Regions from separate parts of the Enterococcus sp. UD-01 genome, predicted to be linked through region 2. Evidence: predicted binding sites of a transcription regulator. Region 2 holds the regulator's gene; each other region holds the start of a gene.
The links. Region 2 encodes HrcA, which represses chaperone genes, less so after heat shock. Its sites were predicted from a motif close to TTAGCACTCNNNNNNNNNGAGTGCTAA; they were not measured.
Positions count from the first base shown of each region.

Region 1: a site for HrcA is predicted at 10,192-10,218, ahead of groES (co-chaperone GroES). Genes of this name have one in related genera too.
Region 3: a site for HrcA is predicted at 6,901-6,927, ahead of clpP (ATP-dependent Clp endopeptidase proteolytic subunit ClpP). Genes of this name have one in related genera too.

Region 1 is NZ_JBIYEU010000002.1:244,628-255,661, forward strand. Features, by position in the region: gene ABH902_RS03545 (helix-turn-helix domain-containing protein) at 1-107, shown strand, start outside; gene ABH902_RS03550 (glucosaminidase domain-containing protein) at 572-1,951, shown strand; gene ABH902_RS03555 (ABC transporter permease/substrate binding protein) at 2,381-4,093, opposite strand; gene ABH902_RS03560 (glycine betaine/L-proline ABC transporter ATP-binding protein) at 4,086-5,276, opposite strand; gene ABH902_RS03565 (TrkA C-terminal domain-containing protein) at 5,558-6,193, opposite strand; gene ABH902_RS03570 (ABC-F family ATP-binding cassette domain-containing protein) at 6,208-8,151, opposite strand; gene ABH902_RS03575 (redox-sensing transcriptional repressor Rex) at 8,368-9,024, shown strand; gene ABH902_RS03580 (lysostaphin resistance A-like protein) at 9,087-9,755, opposite strand; gene ABH902_RS03585 (hypothetical protein) at 9,835-10,017, opposite strand; gene groES (co-chaperone GroES) at 10,252-10,536, shown strand; gene groL (chaperonin GroEL) at 10,590-11,034, shown strand, end outside.
Region 2 is NZ_JBIYEU010000007.1:12,463-23,496, reverse strand. Features, by position in the region: gene ABH902_RS07800 (ribonucleotide-diphosphate reductase subunit beta) at 1-430, shown strand, start outside; gene nrdF (class 1b ribonucleoside-diphosphate reductase subunit beta) at 446-1,396, shown strand; gene ABH902_RS07790 (oleate hydratase) at 1,611-3,305, opposite strand; gene ABH902_RS07785 (methanol dehydrogenase) at 3,356-3,484, opposite strand; gene hemW (radical SAM family heme chaperone HemW) at 3,810-4,979, shown strand; gene hrcA (heat-inducible transcriptional repressor HrcA) at 5,167-6,210, shown strand; gene grpE (nucleotide exchange factor GrpE) at 6,269-6,817, shown strand; gene dnaK (molecular chaperone DnaK) at 6,888-8,717, shown strand; gene dnaJ (molecular chaperone DnaJ) at 8,990-10,150, shown strand; gene ABH902_RS07755 (helix-turn-helix transcriptional regulator) at 10,226-11,034, opposite strand, start outside.
Region 3 is NZ_JBIYEU010000002.1:139,428-150,461, reverse strand. Features, by position in the region: gene ilvA (threonine ammonia-lyase IlvA) at 1-147, opposite strand, end outside; gene ilvC (ketol-acid reductoisomerase) at 813-1,808, opposite strand; gene ilvN (acetolactate synthase small subunit) at 1,864-2,346, opposite strand; gene ilvB (biosynthetic-type acetolactate synthase large subunit) at 2,347-4,041, opposite strand; gene ilvD (dihydroxy-acid dehydratase) at 4,054-5,745, opposite strand; gene ABH902_RS03060 (hypothetical protein) at 6,201-6,716, opposite strand; gene clpP (ATP-dependent Clp endopeptidase proteolytic subunit ClpP) at 6,964-7,557, shown strand; gene ABH902_RS03050 (thioredoxin domain-containing protein) at 7,666-8,187, shown strand; gene whiA (DNA-binding protein WhiA) at 8,232-9,167, opposite strand; gene yvcK (uridine diphosphate-N-acetylglucosamine-binding protein YvcK) at 9,192-10,190, opposite strand; gene rapZ (RNase adapter RapZ) at 10,187-11,034, opposite strand, start outside.

The sequences.
Region 1 (11,034 bases), on a different contig from region 2:
GTGGGAATAAGTCACCTATCCAACAAGTTTTTGTAAAAAATAAATGGTTACTTTTACCGTTTGCATTTCTTATTTTAATAATGGCTGTAATGATGTTTGTTAGATAAAAGACAAAGACGTACAATGTTTAAGACAACGGTCGAGAAAGATAAGAAAGGTTTTCCACAAAAGTTCGGCATTGAGTACTGCGACTAACTTTTTAAAGAATCGTTCTATTCTATCCAGTTGAAGAATAATGAATCTTAAGATATTTCCGAGCAGGAAATTTCTTTTTTTTGTAACTGTAGCAGTTTTTTTAGATGAACAAATCAAAAAGAATAGAAAATAATAATAATGGTCAAATAAAAAAGAATTTTTTGAGAATATTTGCTTTTTTTTGAGTCAGTTGCAAGATTTTCGGCTACACTTATGGTAAAATAAATTAAACTTATGGAAGGTTAATTAAAGAATGATGGTAGGTGAATGCGAAATCAATCACTTTAATTGCATTAAGGCAAGTAACTTTTTAGCTGTTATTATTTACAGCTAAAAGAAACAACACCTTTACTATTATGCGAAAGGAACTCAACTAATGAAACGAAAAATCTTATCACTTCAGTTGATTTGTGCTCTGACTGCGGTTTATTTTACTCCGGTCTTGAGCTATGCGGATCAATTATTACCTGATCAGACTGAGCAGACAATAGAAGAACCTGCCGGTACCAGTGATAGCTCATCGACTGATGAAAGTTCAACGACGACTACAACTACAACTACTACGGAATCTGAGGATTCGTCAACGTCAACAACATCATCATCAAGCACGGAGCCAACTGAAACAACAGAGAGCAGTTCTTCTGATATTCCTCAGGATTCATCGACTGCGCAAACAGTAGAGCCACCGGCAACCTCAGAACAACCGCCGATTACTGATGACCAGAAGCAGGAACAGACACCAGCGCCGGCACCGTCTGTCGAAGCTGAAAAACCAAGTGTTGATCTTGGTACAGAGAGCGCACAAGACCAATCGGATCAGGAAATCGTTATTACAAAAAATGAATCAACAGAATCATTTATAAAAAAGATTGGTGAAAAAGCTCGCAAGGTTGGACAAAAGTATGATCTTTACGCCTCCGTTATGATTGCTCAGGCGATTCTGGAATCAGGTTCTGGCGGCAGTCAATTAAGCCGGCAGCCTTACCACAATCTTTTTGGAATTAAAGGCACCTATAAAGGTCAAGCAGTTGTTTTCAATACAAAAGAAGATAACGGTTCTGGCCAGATGTTTCAGATTCAAGCGGCCTTCAAGCAGTATCCCGGTTATAAGGAATCCTTTGAGGACTATGCGAAGTTAATGAAAAACGGTGTCCTTGGTAATCCCCGGATTTACGCTGGTACTTGGAAAAAGAACGCAGCCACTTATAAAGATGCTACGAAGGCTTTAACTGGTGTGTATGCAACAGACACCAGCTACAATAAAAAATTAAATGCTTTTATTAAAAAGTATAATTTGACTGAATATGATAAGGCCAAACCTTCTAAAACTTCAGCAGGTAAGATTATCGTTGCGGACAGTCATCCGGACAGTGATTTCCCTGAGTACTCAGGAGAAACCTATTCAGGTTCTGAATTATACGCGGCCGGTAATTGTACCCAATATGTATATAACCGTATTGTCCAATTAGACGGAAAAATTGGCACAACGATGGGTAATGGTATGGATTGGGGCACAACAGGGAAAGCCAACGGATACAAGGTTTCCAATAAGCCGAAAGCTGGCACTGCCGTCAGCTTCCAGCCAAATGAAGCAGGAGCGGATTCCACTTATGGACACGTTGCATTTGTAGAACATGTTTATAAGGACGGTTCAATTTTGATTTCTGAAATGAATGCGGTAGGCCTAGGGGTCGTGTCATTCAGAATCATTGATCAAAGTACAGCGAATGCTTTGTCTTACATCACACCAAAATAAAATACAAAAAACAGTTCTAGTAGTGAAGGGAATAAACTACTAGAACTGTTTTTCTGTGATTTACCTTTTCTTAAGGAATCTATAGGAAACCTCAATGATTTAGACATAGTTTCTTCAAATCTTCCTTGTATTATATAAGCATACCCAATAACAAACCCAAACATAACACTTTTTCATTTTTACTCCTCAAGTAAAAAGAACTCCTTTACCGCTCGGTCACCCAGCCGAGCGGTTACTTGTGTACAAAAAAGAAATTGAGCCAAAAGTCGTTTAGGTTCGAGCAATTGAAGTAAGAGATGAACAAGGTACTTTTATAGTGAGCGGATTTTATGAAAGTGCCAAAGGACCTGACTTTCAGCTACCGTTTATTCGTAAATAGAGAGCTAGGCAAAACTGTTTTTAGTTTTGTCTAGCTCTCACTTTTTTAGTTTACTTTTTCCATTCAGCGACTTCTTTTTCGTGAGTGTTTATCCAATTTCTCGCCGCTTGAACGGGGTCCGTACCATTATTGATATCCAACATTACGGTTTCCATATCTTCTTGAGACCAATGAAAATTTTTCAATAGACGATAAGCGTCAGGACTTTCTTTTTCCAAGCCTTTTTTAGCAAAGGTATGAATCGCTTCTTTGCTGCCCATTGTTCCTTTAGGATCGTCTAAGTAGCGTAAATCATATTTTGCGAACATCCAGTGAGGAGACCAGCCGGTAATTACAATTTCTTCTTTATTTTTGATTGCTTGTCCCAAGGCGACGGTCATTGCACCGGAAGAAGAGGTTTCAATCGTCCAGTCAGAAAGATTGGCGTAAGCCTTCTGTGTTTTTTCTGCCGCTGTGACAACACCGGCTCCGGGTTCAATTCCAGTAATTTTTTTATGCGCCTGATTGGATAAATCTTCAATTGAATTTACATTCATATAAGAAGGAACAGCGATGCCTAATTTAGCACCCGATAGATTTTCTCCTAAATCGTCGACTTTATTTTTATATTGCTTGTATTGTTCTCCGTGCGTTCTCGGCAACCAAGCAGCGACCATCGCATCCGTTTCACCTTTTGAAAGAGATTCCCACATGATGGCATTGTCCAAAGGAGTCATGGACACTCGGTAGCCCATATCCTTGAGAACTTCACCAACTACATGAGTGGAAGCAACCTCAGTATCCCACTCAACGTAAGCTAAAGAAACGGATTTTTCTTCATTAGCGGAAGAAAAGAGCACTGGGCCTGTAATAAAGCCAAGAATAAGAATCGCAACAGCGATAATCGCACCTGTTTTCTGTTTTTTCGTCAGCTTTGCTTTAGCGGGGACGGCTTTTTTTTGATTTATATTTTGAGTAAAACGGTCAATGATAATGGCCAAAATAACTAAAGCCACACCATTTACAAAACCATTACCAACCTGTGCGCGTTGTAAGGCTGAAAGAACACCGCGTCCCAGACCGGGAGCACCGATCATTGAAGCGATCACGACCATTGAAAGAGCTAGCATTGTCGTTTGATTGACTCCAGCCATAATGGTATTTTTGGCTAAAGGCAGTTCAAGTTTGAATAATTTTTGCCAACCGGTACTACCAAAAGAATCAGATGCTTCAACCAGTTCTTTCGGTACTTGACGAATTCCTAGGTTTGTAAAGCGGACAGTCGGTGGTAAGGCAAAAATTACCGAAGCGAAAACGCCGGGCACCATCCCAATACCGAAAAAGGCCACTGCCGGAATCAAATAAACAAAACCGGGCATTGTCTGCATAAAATCAAGAATAGGTGTGATGATGCTTTGTGCTTTGCTACTTTTAGCCATTAAAATACCAAGCGGTACACCGATCACAATTGAAACAATACTGGATAATAAGACCAAGGTTACAGTATTCATCAGATCCGTCCATAAATGTTGATTGTAAATAAACAACAGACCAAAAAAGGTAAACAGACTTAAGCCGATTTTTTTATGCGAAATAATAAAGGCGATGCCTGTCATTAATACAATCAATAATAGCGGTGGAACGGCAAGTAAAACAGAAGTAATACCTTCCATTAAATGTTGTCCAAAGAGTTGGAAAAAGCCAAAAACACCAGAAAAAGTGTTTGTCATCCAAGCGGTAAAAGCCTCAACCCAAGCTGCTACCGGTAATTGATAATTAGTCATTAATGGTCACCTCAGTTTCTGCTAATGCTTCAAGAACGCTACCGCGAATTACTACGCCCATGAGTTTGTTGTTTTCCGTAACTGCAATTGGAGTAGGTGAGTCATAGATGATAGGCAAAATATCGTTTACTAGCATGTCTTTATCAATCGTAGTGATATCTGTATCAATATACTCGGTTAAAGGCTTACCTGCTTTTCGGGCAGCCAACGCACGCTCGGCGCGAACAACGCCCTTTAAGTGCCGCTTTTTATCCACAGCCATCAGCATACTGACTTCTTCTTGACGCATACGTGTCAGTGCTACGGTCGGACCGTCAATTTCAATGTTCGTTGTCAGCGCAGGGACCATGATATTTTGGGCGGTTAATACTTTCGAACGATCTACATCTTCAACAAAGGTTCGTACATAATCATTCGCCGGATTCGTTAAAATTTCTTCTCCAGTACCGATTTGCATAATTTGACCGTCCTTCATTAACGCAATACGGTCGCCGATTCGTAAAGCTTCATTTAAATCATGTGTAATGAAAATAATGGTTTTTTTCACGTTTTCCTGTAAATCGACCAATTCATCCTGCATTTCTCGTCTAATTAACGGATCTAATGCTGAAAAGGCTTCGTCCATTAAAAGAATTTCAGGATTATTTGCTAGAGCACGAGCTAAACCAACACGCTGCTGCATACCACCGGACAGCTGGTTGGGGTATTGATCCTTGAAAGCGAGCAGACTTGAATTATCCAGCGCTTGTTCCGCTTTCGCCTTTCGCTCTTCTTTAGGAATTCCGCGAACCTCTAAGCCATATTCAGTATTTTCTAAAATGGTACGGTGAGGGAAGAGACCAAAGTTTTGAAAAACCATGCTCATTTTTTTTCGACGAACTTCTCTTAATCTTTCTTTATCCAACTTAGCAATTTCCTGATCGTCAATGTAAATATTACCGGAAGTTGGTTCAATTAAACGATTCAACAGGCGGATTAAAGTAGATTTTCCGCTGCCGGAAAGTCCCATAATGACGAAGATTTCACCTTCTTCCACCTCGAAATTGACATCATAAACACCAACTGTTGCACCGGTTTTTTGCAGAATTTCTGTTTTACTTTTGTTCTCTCGGATCATATCCAGCGCTTGCTTGGATTTCTTACCAAAAATTTTTGTTAAATGTGAAACTTTTACTTTAGGCAAAGCAGATTTCCTCCTAATAATTAAAAACGATTAAATCCATGATTTGGAAAAGTCAGTTCGTTGCGCTATTTCCATTTCTACTGCATTTAAAACGTTGTGGTATTCTTTGAAAAGAAAGACAATTTCTTTTCAGAAAAAAGTGACCATTCTAGGTTAACATCGTGTAGTCACTTTGTCAAATTAAGAAGAATTCAGCGAATAAATGGGTAAAATTTTTGAGGTTGTTATTGACTCAAGAAAAAAGCACGAAACCAAGAATGCTTAGTTCCGTGCTGAGGTGCTTATGTCTGGGGATAAAAAAAGTTTTGTACGCGCTGTAATGTTGATTCATGACCGACAAAATAGAGCGTATCGCCGGCGGTTAATTTGGCATATGGACCAGGGGAAACCAGCAATTCTTCACCGTGCTTGATAGCAATCACTGTAGCAGTCGTGCTTTGCCATAAATTCAATTCGCTGATCGATTTGTTTAAATGAGCCGCTTCTTCGGTCAAAGTAAACGTAACAGGATTTAAAGGATTAAAGGAATCAAAGCGTTTGGTTTGGTCAACCAAAACATCCAAAATTTCAGAAAAATGACTCAATTCTTCTTTTTGCTTTTTTACACTGTCAATCAATTCTTCTTTTAGCTCACGGATGGATTGAACATCTTGATATTGATAAACAAAATATTTCGCTTTTTCAATGGAATGAACATAAAAGCCACTGCCGTGCTTAGCTTGAACAATATCTAAATCTACCAAAACGCTGATCGCTTTGCGAGCTGTTTCAGGCGAAACGCCGTATTTGTTGGCCAAAGTAGAGCGAGCATGGATTTTTTCGCCGAGTGCAAAGGTTTGATCTGCGATTTTAGCTGCTACGTCTACCGCAATTTGTTGGTATTTTGGTTGAATGACATGAATACGTTTTGAAGTCATCATTTGTCAGCCTTTCATTTGTTAGTTTCTTCTAATTCTTCCAGCTCCAAGCTGAGATTTTCCCAATCGGCTAGTAAGTCTTCCTGCTGTTTACGTGCGGCTTCCAGTTCTTCATTAAGGGCCATCAGCTGTACATGATCATCCACCAACGCCGGATCAACCATGGTTTGTTCCAGCAGTTCAATGGTTTGATCTAATTCGGCTAAATTTTCTTCAATTTGAGTGATTCGTCTAGTTAAATTTCTTACAAGCTTTTGTTGCTCTTTATTTTGGAAAAAATCATTTTTAGGTTTAGCAGCGGTCGGGGGTGTTTCCGCTGATTGTTCTGCTAGTAACGCTGCTAATTCCTCTTCTTCCAGTTTCTTTTCTAAATAGTAATCGTAATCACCTAAATAAAGCTTGCTGCCATTTTCGGACAACTCAATCACCTTGGTTGCAATCCGATTAATAAAGTAACGGTCATGGGAAACGAATAGCAGGGTGCCTTCATAATCAATTAAGGCATTTTCCAAAACTTCTTTATTGTCGATATCCAAGTGGTTGGTTGGTTCATCGAGAATTAAGAAGTTTTCTTTGTTCATTGACAACTTAGCTAAAGCAACACGGGCTTTTTCGCCGCCGCTTAGTAAGGGAATGGTCTTTTCAACGTCAGCTCCGGTAAATAAGAAGCTGCCTAAAACACTGCGAATCTCTTTTTCAGGTGTCGTCGGATGCTCATCCCAAAGTTCTGCTAAGACCGTTTTGGTGCCATGTAGATTCGCCTGCTCCTGATCGTAATAACCGATTTGAACATTGGTGCCAAGTGTAGCGCTGCCTTTAATGAAAGGAATTTTTCCAATGATGGACTTTAACAAGGTAGACTTGCCGATACCGTTGGGACCAACCAGAGCAATGGCTTCCTGTCGGCGAATGTCTAAAGAAACAGGCTCAGACAAAATACGATTGTCATAACCAATTGCCGCAGCTTCTACCTGTAAGACCACATTTCCCGAAACTTTTTCAATATCGAATAGGAAATTGGCAGATTTCTCGTCACCTTGAGGACGATCAAGCCGTTCCATTTTTTCAAGGGTTTTTCTGCGACTTTGGGCGCGTTTGGTTGTAGAAGCTCTAACTAAGTTGCGAGCGACGAAATCTTCTAGTTTATGAATTTCCGTTTGTTGTTTTTCGTAAGCCTTCCACTCGCTTGTTAGCTGTTCTGCTTTTAGTTCTAAATATTTAGAATAATTGCCCTTATAGTAGCGCATTTTATGACGGCTAATTTCATAAACCTCTGTGACCACTTTGTCAAGGAAATAACGGTCATGGGAAACGATTAAAAGCGCGCCTGCGTAGCTCGGTAAATAATTTTCCAGCCAAGAAAGCGTATCAATATCCAAGTGGTTGGTCGGTTCATCCAGTATTAGAATATCCGGTTTTTGCAGCAGCATGCGAGCGAGTGCCAAGCGTGTTTTTTGACCGCCGGAAAGCGTGCTGATATTTTTTTCGTAAAACTCTTCTTTAAAGCCAAAACCGTGTAGAACAGAGCGAATTTCATTTTCATAGCCATAGCCGTTTTGTTCCGCAAAGTCATGCTGTAGTCGATCGTATTCTTTTAGAGCTGCTTCATAATTTTGTGAATCTGGCAGATCGCTGATGATTAATTCAAGCTCACGCATGCGCTGCTCCATTTTTATAATAGAAGCAAAAGCTTCCAGCATCTCATCCCAGACGGTTTTATTTGACTGTAAACCAGTATCTTGGGCCAGATAGCCTAAAGTGGCAGTTTTATTTTTGGCAATTGTGCCGTTGTCCGGCGAATCTATGCCGGCGATTATTTTTAAAAGTGTTGATTTACCAGCGCCGTTACGGCCAACTAAAGCAATGCGGCTGTGGCTGCTGATTTCCATTTGTATATTTTCAAACAAAGTATCTGCACCAAAATAACGGGCAATTTGATTTGCTTGGAGTAAAATCATGGGACATCCTCATTTCTATTTCAATGCTTTCAGTTTAGCATAAAATAGCGGAAAATAGCAGTTATCCAGCTAAAGAGCGCTAAAAATTCCACAAATCCGTAAAAAAATCCAGTATTTCCTGTTTTTTTTGAGCTACAAAATTGCTTTTTGTTCAGAATAACTGCTATTATGATAATTGGATGTTAGTCTATTATTTAGTGTATTGGAGGTACAATTGTGAAAGACCAAATTATTCCAAAAGCAACGGCGCGTCGCCTTCCCCTATATTATCGTTATTTAAGAATACTGCACGGTGCAGGAAAAAATAAAGTTTCATCCACTGAATTAAGTGAGGCTGTTCAAGTAGACAGCGCAACTATTCGTCGTGATTTCTCTTACTTCGGCGAATTAGGTAAAAGAGGGTATGGCTATGATGTTGAAAATCTGATGAACTTCTTCGCCAAAACCTTGAATGATGATGAGCTGACCAATGTCGCTTTGATCGGTGTCGGAAATCTCGGCAGCGCCTTATTAAAATTTAAATTTCATCAAAGCAACAGTATTAGAGTCAGCTGTGCCTTTGATATCAATGAAAATATTGTGGGCAGAATCGTGGACGGCATTCCTGTATATCCAATGAGTGATATGATGGAACAAATTCGGGTTCAACAAATTGAAGTGGCGATTTTAACTCTACCAGCCAGAAAAGCCCAAGAAGTAGTGAATCAATTGGCAGATGCTGGGATTAAAGGTATTTTAAACTTTACAGCTGCCCGTTTGGTAGCACCTGGAGATGTGTTGATTCAAAACGTAGATTTGACCAATGAATTACAAACGCTGATTTACTTCTTACACCATGACAGTGCCTTAGTTGAATCAGATATTGAAGAGTAAAAGAAACCCCCAAAGCAAGACAAGTGAATGTTTTGCTTTGGGGGTTTCTTTTGGCTTAAGTTTTAACTAGGCAACTGAATATTGTTGTAGTACAAAAAGAGCTGTGCGACAACGACTAATGCATTCATGCCACAATGGGCAATAATAGAGGTCCAAATTTTACCGGTTAGTTTATATAATAAGGCAAAAAAGAAGCCCATAAAGAAGTAAACAAAAAAGTGACCATCCCTATGAATTAGTGAAAATAAGGTAGAACTAATGATCGCTGCAAGCCAAAAACCTGTATAAGATTCCAAAATACCAATCATCGAGCGTCTAAAAATAAATTCTTCCATGAAAGGACCGCCGATCACGGTCGCTAAACTAAACAAAGGATTTGTTAAAATGAGCGCAATGATATTTTGCGTATTTTGAGAGGTATTTTGTTCACCCGTAATTGCCGCTTCAATGTTAAAGACAATGGCTTGAATAATAATGGCCATAATAATACCGCTGATGCCCAATAAGAATACAAACACCGGTGAAGTCAGTTTACCAGATGTTTCTACCTGAGTAATGGCAGATTGTTTATATTTTAAATACAGCCAGCTCATTAAAACCGCACCTAAAATATAAGTAAAAGTGGTGGCTGTAATGATCGCCTTCTGAGAAAGCGATTGAAAAAGATATGGCGAGAGAAAAACAACAGCATATAGAAAAATCATGATAACGCTTTGTTTTTTTATTGAGATTTGTTTTGGCATGTAGAGCAAAACTCCTTTCGAAAATAGAATATGTTAAAAGTATAGCACATTTTTATTCAAGAAAAACTTACTTGCGCCAGTTATCTCGATAACCTAATAGAAGAAAGATGAAAATAAAAAAGAACACCGCTTCCCACAAGGTTGTCGTCCAGTCGAAACGTTTGTTTACACCAAAGAAAAGGTTTCCGGCATTGGCAATGAGTAGATAAAGGCCAGTAGCTGTTAATGCGTGAAGAATTCTTTTTTTCATGTTAAGCGCCTCACTTTCTAATTTTATTTTACCATGAATAGGCCGAAAACGTGATAATAAGCCGATAAAGCTTAAGGAAAAAGTGCAGGATAAAGAATGTGTAACAATTATTTTATAAAATTACTCAAAAGACTTGCAAAAAGGAAGTGAAATGAGTATTATAAATAGTGTGAGTTAGCACTCTAACTACAAGAGTGCTAAAATAACTAACTATTTTTTATGGAGGGATTTATTGTGTTAAAACCATTGAGTGACCGCGTCATCATTGAAGTCGCGAAAGAAGAAGAAAAAACAGTCGGAGGCATTGTTTTAGCTTCAGCAGCCAAAGAAAAACCTCAAACAGGAAAAGTTATCGCAGTAGGTGAAGGTCGTGTTTTAGATAACGGTACAAAAGTTCCTGCCGATGTAAAAGTAGGCGATACTGTTATGTTTGAAAAATATTCAGGTACAGAAGTAAAATACGAAGGAAATGAATACCTAATCGTTTCCGGTAAAGATATTATTGCTATTGTCGAATAAGATGGTACAAAACAATTCATTTAAATAAAAAAATATTTTGAGGTGAAGAAATTATGGCAAAAGAAATTAAATTTGCAGAAGATGCGCGTGCAGCAATGCTTCGCGGAGTAGACGTATTAGCAGATACAGTAAAAGTAACATTAGGTCCTAAAGGCCGCAACGTTGTTTTAGAAAAATCTTTTGGTTCTCCACTAATTACTAACGATGGAGTAACAATCGCAAAAGAAATCGAATTGGAAGATCATTTTGAAAACATGGGCGCAAAACTTGTTTCAGAAGTAGCTTCTAAAACCAACGATATTGCTGGTGACGGAACTACAACTGCAACTGTTTTAACCCAAGCTATTGTTCGTGAAGGCTTGAAAAACGTCACTGCCGGCGCAAATCCGTTAGGTATCCGCCGCGGTATTGAATTAGCAACAAAAACAGCTGTCGAAGAATTACACAACATTTCAACAGTGGTTGATTCAAAAGAAGCGATTGCACAAGTAGCTGCTG
Region 2 (11,034 bases):
GACTGAAAAACGTTTTACGAATGTTGCGGAAATGATCAAATTAGTCGTGATGAATGAATCTCTCCATTGCCAATATTTGGCCAATAAGCTGCGAATTTCTTTACAAAAGCTGGATGAAAAAGAGCAAGAGACGTTTAAAGAATGGGCGTATACAACAATTAATTATTTTGTTATCAATGAATTAGATTTGATTGATATGCTTTATGCTGAATCGGAGTATGGAAACGAAGCAGAAATTTTAGTCCAGCAGGCTGCGAATAAAGTCTTGACAAATCTTGGTTTTGAACCTTTGTTTGCAGGTGTAGAGTCAGAATTGGCGACTATCCAAAATCTGTTGAGTAAGCTTACAACGCATGATTTGGAACCGCGTAAAAGCTTAGCTAACCAAGTTGAAACTGATCAAATGTCTGATGAGGACTACGATTTTTAAAAAGGAGAAGATAATATGCAGCACCGTGTAATGAACTGGAATAAAATAGAAGATGAGCTTGATGATTACGTTTGGGATAAAGCAACCTCCCAATTTTGGCTGGATACGCGTGTACCGATTTCCAATGATTTAGCTGACTGGCGCAAGCTGTCGCCGGTTGAGCAGGAAGTCATCAAAAAAGTCGTTGGCGGCTTGGCTTTATTGGATACCTTACAGTCCGAAGAAGGTGTCAACGCTATGCGGGATCACGTAAGAACCAGAAAAGAAACAGCGATTTTGAATGACTTTTTGTTTATGGAATCTATTCATGCCAAAAGCTATGGCACAATCTTAATTTCACTGAATACAATGAAGGAAATTAACGAAGTGTATGATTGGATGAATAATGATCCTAGAATGCAATACAAAGCGAAGCGCATTAATGATATCTATCAGTCAGGCTCACCGCTGCAAATTAAAATTGCCAGCATCTTTTTAGAAGGTATCTTATATTATAGTAATTTCTTTACGCCGCTGTGGTATCGCGGTTCCAATCAGTTAGCAAATTTAGCTGAGCTGATTAAATTAATTATTCGCGATGAATCGGTTCATGGCACGTACCTTGGCTATAAATTCCGGTTAACGTTTAACGAATTATCAGAAGTTGAGCAAAACGAATTAACCACTTGGATGTACGAATTACTGGATGACTTAATGGAAAATGAGCTGGCATATACAGAAGAAGTCTATAGTCCAATTGGATTAGCCGAAGATGTGAAAACTTTTGTCCGCTATAATGCCAACAAAGCTTTGCAAAACATGGGCTTTTCCCTATACTATGAAAATGCCAATGTAGATGATGTGAATCCGATTGTGATGAACGGCATTTCAATCGAAACCTCAAATCATGATTTCTTTTCACAAGTTGGTGCCGGTTATCTAATGGGCGATGCCGAAGCCATGGTTGACGACGACTACGATTTTTAAAAACGAAAGGTTTTCCTTCCCAAAAAAGAGGTGAGTCGAAAGTCGTTGAGGTTCGAGCAATCGGAGTAAAAGATGAACAAGATGCTTTTTATATTGAACGGATTTTATGAAACTGCTGAAGAACCTGACTTTTGTCCACCGTTTGTTAGTAGGAAGAGGACAAGACAAAACTGTTTTTTTAGTTTTGTCTTGTCCTCTTTAAGTAGTTTGAAAACTAATCAAACATTTTCTTAGCAGCACGTGCTAAGGTTGGTAAATCCTTGTCGTAGCGGGGTGTTTTTACTAAACGCGACATTGGGATGCCGGCAAAGTGAAAAGCAGCAATCTCACCGGAACGAACAGCACTTTGTTCGGTAAAAATCATTTGATAAGGCTGTTCTACAAATTCGCCAGTGAAGGCTAAATTTGTGGAATGCTGTGGGATCACTTTTGGTCGATCAGTTTTAGCCCGATTATTGAATAAAGCGGAAGCATACGGCATATAAACCGGTATGTTATTAATGACACTGTCATAGATTTCCGTTTCCTTTTCTCGAATATTGCCTGGGCCCGGATCGACTTTTGAAAGCTGTCCGATTAATTCCTCCAGCATTTCTTTCCCAGTCATTTTAATGTATTGTTTGTCAACAAATTCACCGCGACGTCTAGGATAAAGGAAGTAGCCCCAGATTACTGTTTCATTTGGCTTTTGCGAAGTGAAATGTGGTTGGTGGTGCACCACGATGGACATATTGACATCCTTTTGTCCTAAAGGCGTAATTGGCATTGTTGAAATAAAGGAATTCAACGCATTACCGGGAACCTGTGTCGTGATTCGAGTAATTTCATTTAACAGTAAATGATCCTTTGTTGTTAACGTAAAGCTGACCCATTCACTGGCATCACGATCGGCAAAGAATTTATCTGGATTGCCCAAATTATAAAAGCGTTCAGTTGCTTTTTTCCATAAACCGGAAGCAGCACCGTAATCCATATTTTCAGGAGCCGGTGTATGATAGTCGCCTAAAGTAGCGGAGTCAGTAATCGATCCGTTAGTAAAAATAACAGCAGTATCTTCATCAACTACCACGTGTTCTTCTTCTTGAGTAAGCGTATTGGTCATTTTTAAGCCAGTTACAGTAATTTCATCCTGCATCGCTGTTTCTTTAAATTCCCAATCTGTAACACGGCGATTTAAGACAATCTTACAGCCTTGCTCTTTTAGATAATTAATTAGCGGCAACATAATACTTTCATATTGATTGTAACGTGTCCGATTGACTCCGACTAAATGTTCAATTTGCGTAAATTCATAGATCATTTGATGCATGTAGCGGCGTAGCTCTTGCGCGGAACTGCGTGTCCGAAAAGCAAAGGTCGTTTCCCACATAAACCAGAAATTCGTTTCAAAGAAGTGCGGATCGTCTTTAAAATAATCAGCGATTGTCACATTGTCCAGCTTTTCTTCTTCAGAGTCCGGCATTGCAATTAGTTTCGTTAAAAGCAGACGGTCTTTATTGTTAAAGCCCAGTTTGCCGCCATCAATAATGCCTTTGCCGCCTTCCATTAAACGTGCTTTGTCAAAGGTACGGTGTTTTGCATCAAAGTCACGGGTATCCTCTTCAGCAGTCATACCCGGCTCAGTTGCAGAAGGAATTCGGCTTAACAAATCCATCAGGTCGACGTAAGTTCGGTAATTTAGCATCCGGCCGCCGCGGGCAATATAGCCCTTTTGGTTTTCTAAGGGATGATTTTTGTTCCAGTATTCATCAGTGACGGTGTCTGTAGGTGCTCCATCGTTGGAACCATGATCATCTAAGGAATAAAAGGTAATTTGCTCTCCCTGCCATTTGCCTTCTTGAATCAAGTAAACTGCGGCGGCCATGTTGGCGATGCCGGCACCGATCATAATTGCTTTCTTTTTTCTCATGATAATCCCTCCAATTATTTGGCTGTATATGTGTTGGTGTAGTGACTCATTTAAATTGATTCGTATTCGTCATAGAGATGACTGTCATCTTCAAGTAAGCCAGTTTTTTTGCCAAGATACACAGCTCCTAGTACGACAAGACCTAAACCAATACCAAATTTCATCATTTTTTTGCTCATGAAAATCCATCCTTTCAATTTTTTTAAAACGAACTTTATACTTAAAGGATAGTTTCTTTTTCAAGGAATGCCAAATAAAAAGGTGAAGGGAAAAGGGAAAGTTGGACAAATTGAATGGAGTGTCTAATTTTTAGAAGGAGTCAAAAAGCTACTATAGATAAATAGCAGAAATTTCAAGAATGTGTAACTTTAGCATTTTTTTATAGCTTTATTTGTCAAATACGTTTAGTATGCTTATAGAAGCTTAATTTTTTACATTGAATGCTATATTCATATAGTTGAACCAGACCCTAAAACAGCCGTTTATTTGGAGGAAAGCTAATCCATGAAAAAAAGTAATACAGCTTTTGATAACAAGGTGTCCGCTTATATTCATATTCCCTTTTGCGAACATATTTGTTATTATTGCGATTTTAATAAAGTCTTTTTAGAAGGACAGCCGGTAGACGAATACATTCAAGCGTTACTAACGGAAATTCGTCTGACTAAAGAGCAATATCCTAGTAAGGATACAGAAACAATTTACATCGGTGGCGGAACACCGACCTCGCTGTCGGCTAAGCAGCTGGCAGTGTTGCTAAAAGGCGTGCGCGAGCTATTGCCTTTTGATGATACACATGAGTTTACAGTAGAAGCCAATCCGGGTGATTTAACGCAGGAAAAGCTGCGGGTAATGAAAGAGTTTGGTGTGAATCGCCTTTCGATGGGAGTTCAAACTTTCGATGATCGTTTACTGAAAAAAATTGGACGCAAGCATACGGCTGCTGATGTTTACGATACGATGAAATTTTTGGAAAAAGAACAGTTTTCCAACGTTAGTATAGATCTTATTTATGCCTTACCGGGGCAAACCTTAGCGGATTTTCGTGATACGCTTAAACGAGCAATTGAGCTTGATTTGCCGCATTATTCGCTATATTCTCTGATTCTTGAAAATAAAACCCTATTTATGAATCTGGTTCGACAAGGACGTCTTGAGCTGTCGGATCAAGAAATTGAAGCGCAAATGTTTGAAGAAACCATCACCGCGATGGAAAAAGCAGGACGGCATCAATATGAAGTCAGTAATTTTTCTTTAAAAGGAATGGAAAGCCAGCACAATCTTGTCTATTGGGACAATGCTCATTATTATGGATTTGGTGCGGGGGCAAGCGGCTATTTAGGTCACACTCGTTATCGCAATCACGGACCGATCCAGCATTACTTGAACCCCTTGCGTAAAGGGCAGCTGCCAACGTTAGAAACGGAAAGCCTGACCTTAAACAACCAAATTGAAGAAGAAATGTTTTTAGGTTTAAGAAAAAAAGCAGGCGTTTCTAAAGCAAAATTTGCTGCAAAGTTTGGTCGTCCGCTAACGGAAGTTTATCAAGAAACAATTCCGGATTTAATTCAAAAAGGTCTGCTGATTGAAAATGAAGAGACCTTCCAATTGTCAGAAAAAGGCCTGTTTGTCGGCAACGATGTTTTTGAAGCTTTTTTATTGGACAAGGAATAAAATAGTATGTGTAATGACCTGAAAGGCGGCAAAAATTGCTTTTTTTCAGGTTTTTCTATTTAGTTAGCACTCTGGATAGGAGAGTGCTAAAAAAGAAGTTTTTCTCTTGACATTAATGGAGGGAGTTGGTATATTTATAATTGTATTAGCACTTGAACGTTATGAGTGCTAATGGAGGGTGGTAATTATGTTAACTGAAAGACAAAAGAATATTTTGCGTCTTATCATCCAAGAATATACAAATACGGGTACGCCTGTAGGCTCTAAGAAGCTGATGGAAGACGGTATTAAGTCGAGCTCAGCCACAATTCGAAACGATATGAAAACATTGGAAGAATATGGTCTTTTGTTAAAAACCCATTCTTCATCCGGCAGAATACCTTCGATGAGCGGATACCGCTATTATGTGGATCATTTGCTCAGTCCGGCGGAGATTGGTCAGGAAGAGCTAGAGCTGATTCGGCAATCGTTCGGCAAAGAATTTCATGAGATTAATGATATCATTGAACAGTCGGCCGAAATTCTATCAGATTTGACCAGCTACACAGCTTTTTCGCTAGGACCGGAAGTGAAAGAACGCAAGTTGACTGGTTTTCGGATTGTTCCTTTAAATGAACGTCAAATCATTGCTATTATTGTAACCGATAAAGGCAATGTAGAAAGTCAGGTGTTTGCTGTTCCGGCTTCGGTATCCAGTCAGGATTTAGAAAAAATGACACAGATCATTAACGACAAGCTGGTAGGTCAGCCGTTATTGACGGTCTATCATCGACTAAGAACAGAAATTCCGATGATTTTGCATCGTTACTTCCAAACCCCTGACGGTATGATGAAACTATTCGATGCAATGCTGGGACATGCCTTTGAGGAAAAGGTCTTTGTCAGCGGACGGATGAATGTCTTGGATTTTGGTATGAAGCAGGATCTTGATCAAGTAAAATCGGTTTACTCCTTTATGCAGAATACAGATGCACTGACCCACTTGTTAAGTGTAGGCGATCAAACAGATACACCGATCGCTATACGGATTGGAACGGAAATAGGAAATGACTTATTGGAAAACATGAGTATGATTACAGCAACCTATGAAGTAACTGGACATGGAAAAGGAACCATTGCACTTTTAGGACCGACCAGTATGCCTTATTCAAAGATCTTCGGTCTGGTTGACGTGTTCCGCCATGAATTAGCTTCTAAACTTGGCGCTTACTATCGCTTTTTAGATGAATAAGCAAGAAGTTACTATATAAAACTACAAATCTACGGAACCGAGAAGGGAAGTTGCAAGAGTGACCAAAAAAGAAGAAACAAATGAAGAGCTTACGGATCAGCAAGTGGAAGAGGTTGATGCTGTTGAGCCTTCAGATGTTCCAGAAGAAGCTGAAGTAACAGAAGAACAGCGCTTAGAAACAGAACTTTCTGAAATGGAAGACAAATTCTTAAGAGCACGCGCAGAAATCGCCAACATGAACAATCGTTTCAAAAACGAACGGGAATTACTAGTGCGCTATCGCTCACAAGATTTAGGCAAGAAGCTGCTGCCTTCGATTGATAATTTAGAACGAGCAATGGCCATTGAAGTAGAAGGAGAACAAGGTGCCAGCCTGAAAAAAGGCGTAGCGATGGTTCTTGAAAGCATTCAAGGCGCTTTGAAAGAAGAAGGGATTGAAGAAATTCCTGCGAAAGGTGAAGTCTTTGACCCGAATTTACATCAAGCGGTTCAAACGATTCCGGCAAGTGACGAAACACCTGCGGATACTATCGTAGAAGTTTTACAAAAAGGCTACAAACTGCACGATCGCGTTTTACGCGCAAGTATGGTTGTTGTTGCACAATAAGCAGCAAAACAAAAACTTGCATTCTAATAGAAAAAGCAAAAATTAAAAAGAAGATAGGAGATCATGAACTATGAGTAAAATTATCGGTATTGACTTAGGAACAACAAACTCAGCTGTCGCAGTTTTAGAAGGCGGCGAAGCAAAAATTATTGCAAACCCAGAAGGAAATCGTACGACTCCTTCCGTAGTTTCTTTCAAAAATGGTGAAATTCAAGTTGGGGAAGTAGCAAAACGTCAAGCAGTAACGAACCCGCACACTATTTCATCTATTAAACGTCATATGGGCGAAACGGGCTACAAAGTAGATGTCGACGGTAAATCTTATACACCACAAGAAATTTCTGCAATGATTTTACAATATTTAAAAGGCTTTGCGGAAGATTATTTAGGTGAAAAAGTAGACAAAGCAGTCATCACTGTTCCTGCTTACTTTAACGATGCACAACGTCAAGCAACAAAAGATGCTGGTAAAATTGCCGGTTTAGAAGTAGAACGGATTGTCAACGAACCAACAGCAGCAGCGTTGGCGTATGGTTTAGACAAAACAGATAAAGACGAAAAAGTTTTAGTTTTTGACCTTGGTGGCGGTACTTTTGACGTATCCATCCTTGAACTTGGCGATGGGGTCTTTGATGTATTATCAACTGCAGGCGATAATGAGCTGGGCGGGGACGATTTTGACAACAAGATCATCGATTACATGGTAGCAGCATTCAAAAAAGAAAACGGCGTAGATTTATCTCAAGATAAAATGGCTGTGCAACGCTTGAAAGATGCGGCTGAAAAAGCGAAAAAAGATTTATCAGGTGTAACATCAACACAAATCAGCTTACCATTCATCACTGCTGGCGATGCTGGTCCATTGCACTTGGAAATGAACCTAACACGTGCGAAATTTGATGAATTAACAAGCGATTTAGTTGAACGGACTAAAACTCCTGTACGTCAAGCCTTAAAAGATGCAGGCTTAACTCCTTCTGAAATTGATGAAGTTATTTTAGTTGGTGGTTCAACACGTATTCCTGCAGTTGTGGAAGCTGTGCGTAAAGAAACCAACAAAGAACCAAACAAATCAGTGAACCCGGATGAAGTAGTGGCAATGGGTGCTGCGATCCAAGGCGGTGTTATCACTGGTGATGTGAAAGACGTTGTTTTACTGGACGTAACTCCATTATCATTGGGAATTGAAACAATGGGCGGCGTATTTACTAAATTGATCGACCGCAATACAACTATTCCAACAAGTAAATCACAAGTCTTCTCAACAGCAGCAGATAATCAGCCAGCTGTAGACATTCACGTACTACAAGGTGAACGTCCAATGGCAGCGGACAATAAAACATTAGGTCGCTTCCAATTAACAGATATTCCAGCTGCTCCGCGTGGTGTGCCACAAATTGAAGTAAGCTTTGATATCGACAAAAACGGGATTGTTAATGTTCGTGCGAAAGATTTAGGTACACAAAAAGAACAAACGATCACAATCAAATCTTCATCAGGCTTATCAGACGACGAAATTGAACGTATGGTGAAAGATGCTGAAGCAAATGCTGAAGCAGATAAAGCTCGCAAAGAAGAAGTAGATTTACGTAATGACGTGGATGCTTTATTATTCACAGTTGACAAAACTTTGAAAGAATTAGAAGGCAAAGTTGATGCAGATGAAGTGAAAAAAGCAGAAGATGCTCGCGACGAATTAAAAGCGGCTGTTGAAGCAAACGATATCGAACAAATGAAAGCTAAACGTGATGCATTAAACGAAATCGTTCAAAACTTAACAGTGAAACTTTATGAACAAGCAGCGCAACAACAAGCACAAGAAAATCCGGAAGCTGCACAAGGCGGAGCAGATGACGTTGTAGATGCTGACTTTGAAGAAGTAGAAGGCGACGATAAATAATCATCGCTCATAAGTAGCCGATAAAATAGTCAAAACAAAAGAAATGAATCTGTTTCACCGATTGTTCGGCTATAGGAGGAGGGTGTGGCATAAAAGTATTTTTACTTTTGTTCCACACCTTTTGCCTATCTATAGTCATCGCAGCAGGTTACGCCAAATTTAGAGAAGCTATTTTGCTTTTACATAATTTGTGGTATGATTACAACGATGTTTTGATGTGAATCAGTTATGTTGGTTCTTGGATAAAGGAATAGATAGTTGGAGGGGAACGAATGGCTAAAAGAGATTATTATGAAGTGCTAGGTTTGTCTAAAGGTGCTTCAGATGATGAAATAAAAAAAGCGTACCGCAAGCTTTCAAAGCAATATCACCCGGACATTAATAAAGAAGAAGGCGCCGAGGAAAAATTTAAAGAAGTTTCTGAAGCTTATGAAGTCTTAAGTGATCCACAGAAGAAAGCGGCTTATGATCAATACGGTCATGCAGGAACGGACCCTAATTACGGCGGCGGAGCTGGTGGCTTTGGTGGTTTTGGCGGCGGCTTTAGTAGCGGCGGCTTCGGCGGGTTCGAAGATATCTTTGATTCCTTCTTTGGCGGCGGCGGACGTAGTGTTGATCCAACTGCACCAAGACAAGGGGCCGATCTTCAATATACAATTAAGCTTAAATTTGAAGAAGCGATTTTTGGCGTAGAAAAAGAGATTAAATATAATCGTGAAGACAATTGTGCTACCTGCGGCGGCAGCGGTGCAAAACCAGGTACACATCCTGAAACTTGTCACAAATGCCACGGCTCAGGAACGATTAATGTGGAACGTCAAACGCCGCTTGGCCGCGTTATGAGTCGTCAAACCTGTGATGTTTGTCATGGAACCGGAAAAGAAATTAAAGATCCATGTCCAACTTGTCATGGAACCGGTCATGAGAAAAAAGCGCATAAAGTAAAAGTAAATGTGCCGGCTGGTGTAGAAGACGGACAACAAATGCGTTTGGCAAACCAAGGTGAAGCTGGTACAAACGGCGGACCTTATGGCGATTTGTATGTGGTGTTCAATGTAGAAGAAAGTGATATTTTTGACCGCGAAGGCTCAGAAATTTACTATGATCTGCCATTAAGCTTTGTGCAAGCGGCATTGGGAGACGAAGTGAAGGTGCCAACCGTGCATGGCGATGTAAAATTAAAAATCCCGGCAGGTACTCAAACAGAAACCAATTTCCGTTTACGCGGCAAAGGTGCGCCACGTTTACGCGGCGGTTCAACAGGAGATCAGCATGTCAAAGTGAAGATCATTACGCCGAAAAACTTAAATGAAGAGCAAAAAGAAGCATTGCGGGCCTTTGCAAAAGCAGGCGGTCAAACAGTAGATGAACAACAAGAAGAAGGCTTTTTCGATAAAATGAAAGATGCCTTTGGTGGTAAAAAGAAAAAATAAGCAACATAGTCTATCTTAGACAAGGAAAAAATTTAGGAAAGAGACAATAGCGAATGCTGTCGTTTCTTTCCTTTTTTATTTTTGGTAAAGAGCAGCCAGCTCCATAATTCTTCGGCTTAACTCTTTACGAACATGTGCAGGAGCCAGACACTCACAGTTATTACCAAAGCCTAAGAGCAGATTATAACCATATTCATCCTCCATAAAAGACAATTCGACTAAAAGAAACGCTGGATCAGAATGCTCTATAAAAGTCAGCTTGCCAAATTTATCAATCAGCTGATCCTTAAGACGGCGTTTAAGCTTTAATCGAATTTTGGTAAAGTCCCCTTGAACCCACGGCGTACTTCCCAAAGGAGACGGTGTGAATGGGCGAGGTGTAAACGCCTCGTCCAATAGGGTTAAGTTGGTTATTCGGGACAGCTTGAATGTCCGGAATTCCTGCTTTTCTGTACAATAGGCTTGCAAGTACCAGCTGATCTCTTTTAACACTAAGCGATAAGGCTCAACCTTGCGCTGACTCAAAATCCCTTGATTATTTTCGTAATGAAAGGCTAATAATTTGGAACGATCCAGTCCAATTTTTATTAATTCTAAAAAGGGTTGAACAGTCGTATTACTGGTCCATGGCGTTAAATCGATGGCAATCTGGTTAGTTTTCAACTCGATTTCCTCTAGATAATGAGCGGGCACTAAGGTTTTTACCTTTTCTAAAATCTGATTCAACTGAATGGGTGAAACATTCGTGGCTAAGCTTTCCAGTGCAATTAGTAAGGACGTGATATCTGCTGCCGTGAAAAATTGCTTGTCAATTTTGTAATTGTCCATAATTTGTATACCGCCATTGACGCCGGGCGTTGTAGAAATTGGCACCCCAGCCTCAC
Region 3 (11,034 bases), on a different contig from region 2:
AACCTTCTGTAAATCTTCCCGTTTTAAATACACATTGCACTGATATTTTTGCGATAATTGCAAATCATATTGTAAAGGTGTTTTTGTCACCACCTCTTTTAATACGTCATACGCTTCATCAATTTTTTCTTTCGTCAGTTTTAACAAATGCTTCCCACCTTTCACTGAAACTGCTGTTGCGATTTATATAGTGAGGCTGGGACAGAAGCGTTAAACTCCGAGAACCAAGAGAAGGTACGTTCGTCATCGAATCACTTCACTCTTCGTGGTTGTCAGCACCAAGTAGGTACTGTCAAGCATCGAATCACTTCACTCTTCGTGGTTGTCAGCACCAAGTAGGTACTGTCAAACATCGAATCGCTTTACTCTTCGTGGTTGTCAGCACCAAGTAGGTACTGTCAAGCATCGAATCGTTTTACTCTTCGTGGTTGTCAGCACCAAGTAGGTACTGATAAGCATCGAATCACTTCACTCTTCGTGGTTGTCAGCAATTTCGGCTTATTTCCGAAGGCCTTCAATTCTTAGTGCTTTAGCACTTAGAGATTGATGTGATCGACGCGCAGCTAGAGTTGCTTCTGCTTCCGCCGTTTATTCGTACTTAGAGCGTGAAGCAAAAGTGTTATTTACTTTTGTCTCACGCTCACTACTTACGAATAAACGGTGGCCGAAAGTCAGGTTCTTCGGCAATTTTATAAAAGCCGATCAATATAAAAAGCATATTGGTCGTCTTTTACTCCACTTGCTCGAACCTAAACGACTTTTGGCTCAACCTCCTTTTCAGCACTCATCTATCTTTGTGATTGAGACTTGATTTAGTCTTCTCTTGAAACAAATGGCATCATTTTACGTAATTCCGCACCGACTTTTTCAATTGGATGTCCAGCGTTGTCTTTGCGCATTTGCTTGAATTCTTTAAAGCCGTTTTTATTGTCATCGATAAAGCCTTTGGCAAATTTACCATTTTGAATATCCGTTAAGACCTCTTTCATATTCGCTTTTGTTTCGGCTGTAACCACACGCGGTCCTGAAACATAATCGCCATATTCCGCAGTATTTGAGATTGAATTGCGCATTTTCTCAAAACCTCCTTCATAAATTAGATCTACGATTAGTTTTAATTCATGACAAACTTCAAAGTAAGCCAATTCCGGCTGATAACCGGCTTCTGTCAAGGTTTCAAAGCCTGCTTCGATTAAGCTGGTTAAGCCACCGCACAAGACAGCCTGCTCGCCGAACAAATCTGTTTCTGTTTCTTCTTTAAAGGTTGTTTCCAATACGCCTACACGTGTTGCGCCAATCCCTTTTGCATAGGACAACGCTACATTGCTGGCATTACCAGTAGCATCCTGATAAATACCAAAGAGTGCCGGTACCGCAAAGCCTTCAGTAAAGGTACGACGTACAAGGTGTCCTGGCCCTTTAGGAGCAACTAAGAAAACATCCACATCTTTTGGTGGCTTGATTACATCAAAATGGATATTGAACCCATGTCCAAAGGCTAAAGCATTGCCGGCTTCCAAATTTGGTGCAATTTCGTTATCATAAAGCGTCCCTTGAATTTCATCCGGCGCTAAAATCATAACGATATCTGCTTTTTTAGATGCTTCTGCTACTGTAAATACGTCGAAACCGTCATTGCGGGCGGCTTCCGCGGATTTTCCTTCACGAATCCCAATGATGACTTGATTGCCATTGTCCCGCAAGTTTTGCGCATGTGCGTGCCCCTGCGATCCATAACCGATAACTGCAACTGTTTTCCCTTCCAAATGATTTTTTTCTACTGAGTTGTCATAATATACTTTTGCCATGAATAAAAACCTCCAATTTTTTTATGCTTATAAGCGATTGCTTTAAGACCTGTTTTTAGTTGTTGCCTCTTGTAAATCCTGTAACGCCGGTTCTTGCCAGCTGTTTGATGCCATAAGGAGCGACGACATCCACAAATGCACTAATTTTTTCGCTCGTGCCGGTCACTTGAATGACGACTGTTTTGCTGCCGACATCGATGACATTGGCTCTAAAAGGATCAATCACAGAAAATAGCTCAGCCCGAACAGCAGCCGGAGCGTTTACCTTGACTAGCGCCAGCTCTCTTTCTAAGTGTGGCTCATCTGTAATATCAGATACCTTAATCACGTCGATTTGTTTATTTAACTGCTTGGTTACCTGTTCACTTTCGTTTAAGTCTGCGACTTGCACAATGACAGTTATTCTGGAAACATGCTCATGCTCAGTCGGACCGACAGAAATACTGTCAATGTTGACCTGCCGTCTAGTTAACACGCCGCTAAAGCGATTTAAAACACCGGAATTATTATTGACTGTTGCTGTAATGATTCGTCTCATTTACTCCACCCCCAGCATCTGATAATTTGGCTTACCGGCCGGAACCATTGGCAATACGTGTTCTGACGGAGAAACCATTACCTCAATCAGGACAGAGTCTTCTTCTTTAAAAGCCTCTGTCAGATCTGCTTCCACAGTAGCTGGGTTAGAAAGTCGAACCCCTTTAATGTGATACGCTTCCGCCATTTTAACAAAATCCGGCTGTGTTGCGAAAACTGATTCTGAACAACGACCGTTAAAAAAGCTTTCCTGCCATTGACGAACCATTCCTAATGACTGATTATTCAAAATAACGATTTTGATGGGAATATTATAGTGATTTAAAATAGCTAATTCTTGATTCGTCATTTGGAAGCCGCCGTCGCCTACAAACAAAACAACTTCTTTATCCGGACAACCCAGCTTTGCACCAATCGCGGCCGGTACGCCGTAGCCCATGGTTCCCAGACCGCCGCTGGTTACCAGTTGATTGGCATTTTTAAACGGATAAAATTGTGCCGTCCACATTTGGTGCTGTCCTACATCGGTTGCGACAATCGCCTCACCATTCGTTAGTTGACCAATAAATTCAATGACCTTTTGCGGTTTGATTTCTGCTTGCTGTTCTTTATCGTATTTAAATGGATGACGATTCTTCCGCGCTGCATTAAGCTTTTTCCAATCCGTTGTATCTGTGCAGGTAATATTGGTTTTCAACATTTCCTTTAAGGTTTCTTTGGCATCCGCCACAATCGGAATTTGGGTATCGATAATTTTACCGATTTCGGCCGGATCAATATCGATATGAGCAATTTTCGCATTCGGAGCAAATTCCTGCGGTGCACTCGCTAGACGATCATCAAAGCGAGAGCCAATATTTATTAGCAAATCACAATCCGTTAAAGCCATATTTGCCGCAAAAGAACCATGCATTCCTCCCATGCCTAAAAAAAGTTCATTTTCAGTTGGTACTGCCCCTAAACCCAAGAGTGAGCTAAGTGCGGGAATTTCATATTTATTGATCAATTCATTTAATTCCTGAGTAGCATCTGCATGCAGGACACCTGCACCTATTAGAAGCAGCGGTTTTTTAGCTTGTGCCAAAGCCTGCATCAGCTTTTTAACCTGCAGCTTATTTGGTTTAATCGTCGGCTGATAGCTAGGCAAATGCAGCTTTACTTCCTCTTTTACTTCTGCTTCTTTAATTGTAATATCTTTTGGTAAATCGATAACCACAGGTCCTTTGCGGCCGGTTGTTGCAATGTGAAAGGCTTCTGCGATAATTCGCGGCAAGTCACTGGTACTGCGAACCTGATAATTATTTTTTGTGATCGGCATTGTCAGTCCTACTACATCTGCTTCTTGAAATGCATCCTTGCCAATCCCATCTGTTATTACTTGTCCAGTGAAAATGACTAACGGCACCGAATCACTCATTGCATCTGCTATTCCGGTTAAAATATTAGTTGCACCCGGACCGCTGGTTACGATAACTACGCCTGGTTTGCCGGTTGCTTTGGCATATCCCTCCGCTGCATGAACAGCCCCTTGCTCATGTCTAGTCAAAATATGTTTAATTTCGCCATCGTAAAGCGCATCATAAAGTGGAAGCACAGCACCACCGGGATAACCAAACACCAAATCAACCTCTTGCTTCAATAATGCATCAATCAAAATTCTTGAGCCATTTTTTACCTTTTTTTGCTGTTTTATCACAAGCTTCCCTCCTTAATCTAACAAATCTTCAGGAATCTGCATGATTCCCCCTGTATGTGCAGACGTTACCAATGCCGTATAACGCGCCAAGTATCCTGTTTTTACTTTCGCTTTAAACTTGGGCAGCTGGTCTCTTCTTTTTGCTAATTCTTCTTCTGTTACGTGCAGTTCCAATGTTCGATTCGTCAAATCAATCTCAATTTCATCACCGTCTTGAACCAACGCAATGGGTCCGCCAGCAGCTGCTTCCGGTGAAATATGCCCAACAGCAATGCCTCGAGTCGCCCCTGAAAAACGGCCGTCAGTAATCAGTGCCACATCTTTTCCTAAGCCTCTGCCGACAATACTTGAGGTAGGTGCCAGCATTTCCGGCATGCCTGGACCGCCTTTAGGTCCTTCATAACGAATAACGACCACATGCCCTTTTTTAACTGTATGGTCATCGATCGCTGCTACAGCTTCATCATGTGAGCTAAAGCAAATCGCTTTTCCAACGAATTTCTTGATGGAAGGATCAACTCCGCCAACTTTAATGACGCTGCCTTTCGGGGCGATGTTACCGTAAAGAATAGATAAACCGCCAACTGGACTGTAGGGGTTTTCCTTAGGATGAATGACCTCCGGATTCTTAATGACCGCATCCTGTACGTTTTCACGAATCGTTTTGCCGGTAACCGTGATCCGATCCGGATGAATCGCATCACCTAAATCCACCAGCTCTTTCATAATTGCCGGCACACCGCCAGCTTCATGAACATCGTGCATGGAGTAAGCAGAAGATGGAGCAATTTTGGATAGATATGGAACACGTTTAGCAATTTCATTGACTTCTTCCAAGTTATAGTCAATTTCCGCTTCATTTGCAATCGCCAAAGTATGTAAAACCGTATTTGTCGAACCGCCCATTGCCATATCTAAAGCAAAGGCATCATCAATCGCTTCTTTAGTAACAATGTCTCTTGGCTTGATTTGCTTTTTCACTAAGTCCATTAAATGGAAGGCCGATTTTCTAACCAGTTCTTTTCGTTCTTCAGAAACAGCTAGAATTGTCCCGTTACCCGGCAGTGCTAGACCTAAAACCTCCATCAAGCAATTCATTGAATTCGCCGTAAACATCCCTGCACAAGAACCACAAGTTGGACAGGCATTTTGTTCCATGAAGTTAAACTCTTCTTCGGTCATTTTGCCTTCTTTAAAGGTGCCAACTGCTTCAAACATGGAAGAAAGAGTCGTGGTATGCCCTCTTGGATCAACACCGGCTTTCATTGGACCGCCTGAGCAAAAAATCGCTGGAACATTTGTCCGAACACTAGCCATCAGCATTCCGGGAGTGATTTTGTCGCAGTTTGGAATGTAAAAAACACCGTCAAACCAGTGAGCGTTAATGACTGTTTCTGCTGCATCAGCAATAATTTCTCTGCTGGGTAAAGAATAGCGCATTCCAATATGACCCATAGCAATCCCGTCATCTACGCCAATCGTATTAAACTCAAAAGGAATACCGCCTGCTTCTCTGATTGCTTCCTTGGCAACATCCGCCAGCTCTCTTAAATGGACATGCCCCGGAACAATATCAATATACGAATTACAAATTGCGATAAAAGGCTTATCCATATCCTTTGCATTTTTTACTTGCCCAGTTGCATACAGTAAACTTCTGGCCGGTGCCGCTTCAATTCCTTTTTTTATTTGGTCACTACGCATGTTCATCCACTCCATTTTCGTCATTTTCAGAAAAAATTGTACGTTATTTTCTAAGATAATTTTTCCCTTGGCTATTTCTTTACTAAAGTTTTCTACAAAAAAAGCATCCCATCAATAAATGGGATGCTTTAGTAAGAATCCCATTTACCAAAGACAAACAGGACTCAAACATCTGCGAAAAATCTCAGTGTTCTAAGTCCTATACGATAAAATAATGACTAATACATGATCGTTTATCTTCTTCATGGCAATGGTCTCCTCGTCAAAAATCTATAAAAGATTAAAATAGCATGTGATATTCAAAAGCTTTTGTTAACTATAAACCTAAAAAATGAGAATGTCAATAAAATTTAATAAAAAAGTTCAGAAAATTCAAAAAATAGAGTACAGAAGAATTGGGCTCTATTAATATAAAAAACTGTGTATGCTCAAAATGAGTTTACACAGTTTTGATTTTATCCTTTTTGGAAGTAATACAATGGTTTGTTGGACAAGCGTTTCATTTGACTTTTTTTATCTTCAATCGTCGTAAGCAGCTCTTCTGAAAAGTTTTCTAAAATAGCTCTGCCGCCTTTATACGTGCTGCCCCCCATAGCAATCACTTCATCAGGAGTCAAAATAACTTTTCGATGGGCAATTTTTTTAAAGAATTCTTCCACCAGAAATGTTGGTAAGTAAAAATTATTTTGTGCCGAAAATGATTCTAGATAAATAAAATCATCAATGCTAATATAACAATCATCCATTGAAATAAAATTTACTGATTTATCTACATAAATATCTCTTTTTTGTAAAATTTCATTGATCTTCTTATTTAATAAATTCAATGTTTCGATCTCTTTTACGTAATGTTCCAACTCACGATACTGGACGGCTTTGCGCTCTTCATAAGAGACACGTAAAGCAACTGCTACAGACACAATCGCTGCACCAATCAGTACACCTGTCATTCCTGCAATAAAAACAAACATTCTGCATTCCTCACTCCATTCAATTCTTTATTTAGTATAACACAGTCACGTCTGTGAACGAAAGAAAAACAAAAATGAAAAAGATACTTTTACACAACTAGCTCTTTCTGATAAGCTGTTTCTTCTGCATCGCTTTTTGGTGCATTGAAGTTGACCTTTTTTGACCAATGAAGTATACTTTTTTTAAGCAATCCCATTTGCTTTGTGATAAAATGATTTAAGAGCTTTTATATAGGAGGAATATACTATGAATTTAATACCAACAGTCATTGAACAGTCATCTCGTGGAGAAAGAGCTTATGACATTTATTCACGTTTATTAAAAGATAGAATTATCATGTTAAGCGGACCAATCGACGATAACGTCGCTAACTCAGTGATTGCTCAATTATTATTTTTGGATGCACAGGACTCTGAAAAAGACATTTACATTTACATTAACTCACCAGGCGGCAGCGTTTCTGCTGGTTTAGCAATTTTTGATACAATGAATTTTGTGAAAGCCGACGTGCAAACGATCGTTTTAGGAATGGCAGCTTCAATGGGCAGCTTCTTATTAACAGCCGGTCAAAAAGGCAAACGCTTCGCTTTACCGAACGCTGAAATCATGATCCACCAACCACTTGGCGGAGCTCAAGGTCAAGCAACGGAGATTGAAATTGCAGCCAAACATATCTTAGACACACGTGATCGCTTGAACAAGATTCTCGCTGAACGCACAGGCCAACCCTTAGAAGTCATTGAACGTGATACAGATCGCGACAACTTCATGACTGCGCAACAAGCGAAAGAATATGGCTTAATCGATGAAGTTATGGAAAACAGCAGCTCTTTAAGCTAATAAAAACAACAAGTGCCTAAATTTCTTAGCGAATTTAGGCATTTTTATTTAAACTTAAGGCAAAAAGGTCTAAACTAATATTAAAAGAAGTGAAAGGAAGGTTTATAAATGGATATTTCAGTTATTGATGCTCAAAAAGTAACAACTAAAAATGGATTAAACAGCGGCAGTGACGAGGCACCCATTAAAATGGTGGAATTTATGAATGTGCGCTGCCCTTACTGCAAAAAATGGTTTGAAGACTCTTTTGAGCTTTTAAACGATTATGTCAAAGCTGGTAAAGTGCAACGGATCATCAAGCTTTTTGACAAGGAAAAAGAAAGCTTACAACGCGGAAATGTCATGCACCACCATATTAATTATGATTTACCCGAAAAAGCTTTAACAGATCTAAAACAAATGTATGATACTCAAAATGAATGGGGCGATCTTTCTCTAGAGGATGTCGCAGTCTACGCTGAAGATAATTTACAACTTCCAGAAAAAGGTGATGCAGCTGTCAGCCAAGCAATTATTGCAGAAGCACAGGCTGCAAACATTAGATTCGTTCCAACAATTGTGATTGGCGAACACATTTTTGACGAATCAGTTACTAAAGAAGAACTTATCAGTTATTTAGAAGGTAAATAAAAAAATTCTTGGAAGCTCGAGTAGGGCTTCCAAGAATTTTTTTATTAAGCACTTTTCTCGCGCAGCTTATCAGCAAATTCATTGATTTTGCGAATACGGTGGTTTATACCAGATTTTGAAATAGCTCCGGAAGGAATCATCTCTCCAAGTTCTTTCAAACTAACTTCCGGATACTCCAAGCGCAGCTCGGCAATTTCCTGTAATTTTTCCGGCAAAGCAGTCAGTCCTACCGTTCGTTCAATATACTGAATATTTTCAATCTGTCTGGAGGCTGCATCAATTGTTTTATTCAAATTTGCTGTTTCACAGTTCACAAGCCGATTAACCGAATTCCGCATATCACGAACAATCCGTACGTCTTCAAACTTCAACATAGAATTTGTGGCGCCAATCAGAGTTAAAAAGTCCGCGATACGTTCAGCGCCCTTCAGATAAGAAATATAGCCGTTGCGCCGTTCCAAGGTTCTGGCATTCAAATCATAATAATTAAGCATTCGGCAAATATCCTCATTATGCTCTTCATAAATAGAAAAAATCTCTAAATGATAGCGGCTAGTTTCCGGATTATTCACTGACCCGGAAGCCATAAACGCTCCTCTTAAATAAGAACGCATCTTTTGCGCATTCCCCATAATATCGTCCGACACTTGCGTATTAAAAACCAGATTATCCAAAATATCTAAATCCGCCAGCACATCTTTGGTTCCTTGTTTTAAACGAACGATATACACGTTATTCTTCTTCAGCTTCATTTTTTTGCGCACCAGCAATTCCGCTCGAACGTCATAATGATCTTTCAAAAGTGAATAAATACGTCTGGCAATGGCGGCATTTTCAGTCTGCACATTGAGTACAAATTGCTGATTCACAATACTTAAAGAGCCGTTCATCCGAATCAAAGCGGCCAACTCTGCTCTTGCATGCTCACGATGAACCTCCAAGGTGGTCAGCTCTTTTTTTACGTCTGAGGCAAAAGACATTTTGCCTCCCCCTTTCTAAAAAACCTAATACTTCGCACCAAAAACAATCCGAAAGAGCTCATCGACGACTTTATCTCCGTCGTGAAAAACGCCGCCATCTCTCAGCTTTAAAAAGTCCGTCGAAATAACGCGGCAGCCCTCATCCCTCAGCTTTTGGAAATCATGCTCCACTTGTACAAGGTATTCGTCATAAATCTCCGGATCCATGTAGCCCTCCGGCACCTTTTCCGTATTAACTAAAACCGTATCAACAAATTTATTCTTTAAATGCTCATGCAGTACACAAACATGATCGGCATCACTAAAATGCTCGGTTTCCCCTTTTTGCGTCATAATATTACAAATATAAACGACCTCACCAGTCGCATTGATGATCGCTTCGCCGATTTCACTGATGACCAGATTCGGCAAAATACTGGTAAACATACTTCCCGGTCCTAATACAATCATATCTGCTTCTTCAATCGCTTTAACTACTTTGCGGGCCGCTTTCGGCTGTTCTTCATCATTAGTATTAGTCACAAAAACATGATCGATCGTTTTACGGTCAACTGCGATATTTGATTCACCGACTGCAACAGTGCCGTCTTTGAAAACAGCATGCAGCGTTAAAGGTCTTTCAGAAGAAGGATAGATATGCCCGTCCACATGCATCATTTTTGACAAGAGCTGAATCGCTTCATATGTACTGCCGCGCATTTCTGAAACAGCGGCAATAATTAAATTACCGATGGCATGATTGGCAAAATATTTATCATTTTTGTTGAAACGATATTGAAAAATATCCTCATAGAGCTGCGGCATATCCGAAAGCGCCACAAGAACATTTCTTAAATCGCCCGGCGGAGTCATATTCATGGACTCTCGAATAGCGCCGCTGCTGCCGCCATCGTCAGCCACGGTTACAACAGCAGTGATTTCAGCACTTTGATTGCGCAAACTTTTTAAAATAACAGGTAAACCCGTTCCTCCGCCGACTACGACAATTTTAGGCTTGCGAATGCGGTAAGTTTTCATCTTCATGAACGGTTCACCGTCTCTTTCCGCTTTCCTTTATCGCGATGTGTGATATTGACATGGTAATCTTTTTTCAGCTCGTTACCAACACGCTCTGTCAAGGCAACTGAACGATGCTGACCGCCAGTACAGCCGATGGCAATCGTTACGCTGGATTTTCCTTCTTTTTCATAGCCGGGCATGACATTTTTCAGCAAATCAATAAAGCGGGTATAAAAGGCCTCCGTTTCAGGAAAGCTCATTACATAATCATACACCGACTGATCCTGTCCAGTTAGAGGTTTCAGCTCTGGAATGTAATGCGGGTTTGGTAAAAAGCGTACATCCATCACGATATCCGCATCAATCGGCAAGCCGTATTTAAAGCCGAAAGACACCATTTCAACACGAAATTCGTGAGTATCCCTTGTTTTAAACTCTTCATTAATTCGTTCTCTTAATTGTCTAGGCGATAACCTCGTTGTATCGATGACAACCTGAGCATCCCCTTTAATTTCTTCTAAAATCGCACGTTCCTTACGAATCCCTTCGGTAATTAAACCGTCCATTGCTAAAGGATGCGCTCGTCGTGTTTCCTTATAACGTGAAACTAATTCTTCGTCGGTTGCATCTAAAAACATGATTGTAGTATCTATTAAATTCGTATTTTCTAATTCAACTAGCATATCTTGAATTTCCCGGAAAAATGTTCTTGAACGCAAATCAATGACTAAAGCAATTTTTGTGACTTTGCCGGACTCTTTAATTAGTTCCCAAAATTTAGGAATTAAACTTGGCGGCATATTATCAATACAAAAATATCCCATATCTTCAAAACTTTGAATAGCTACAGTTTTACCTGCTCCGCTCA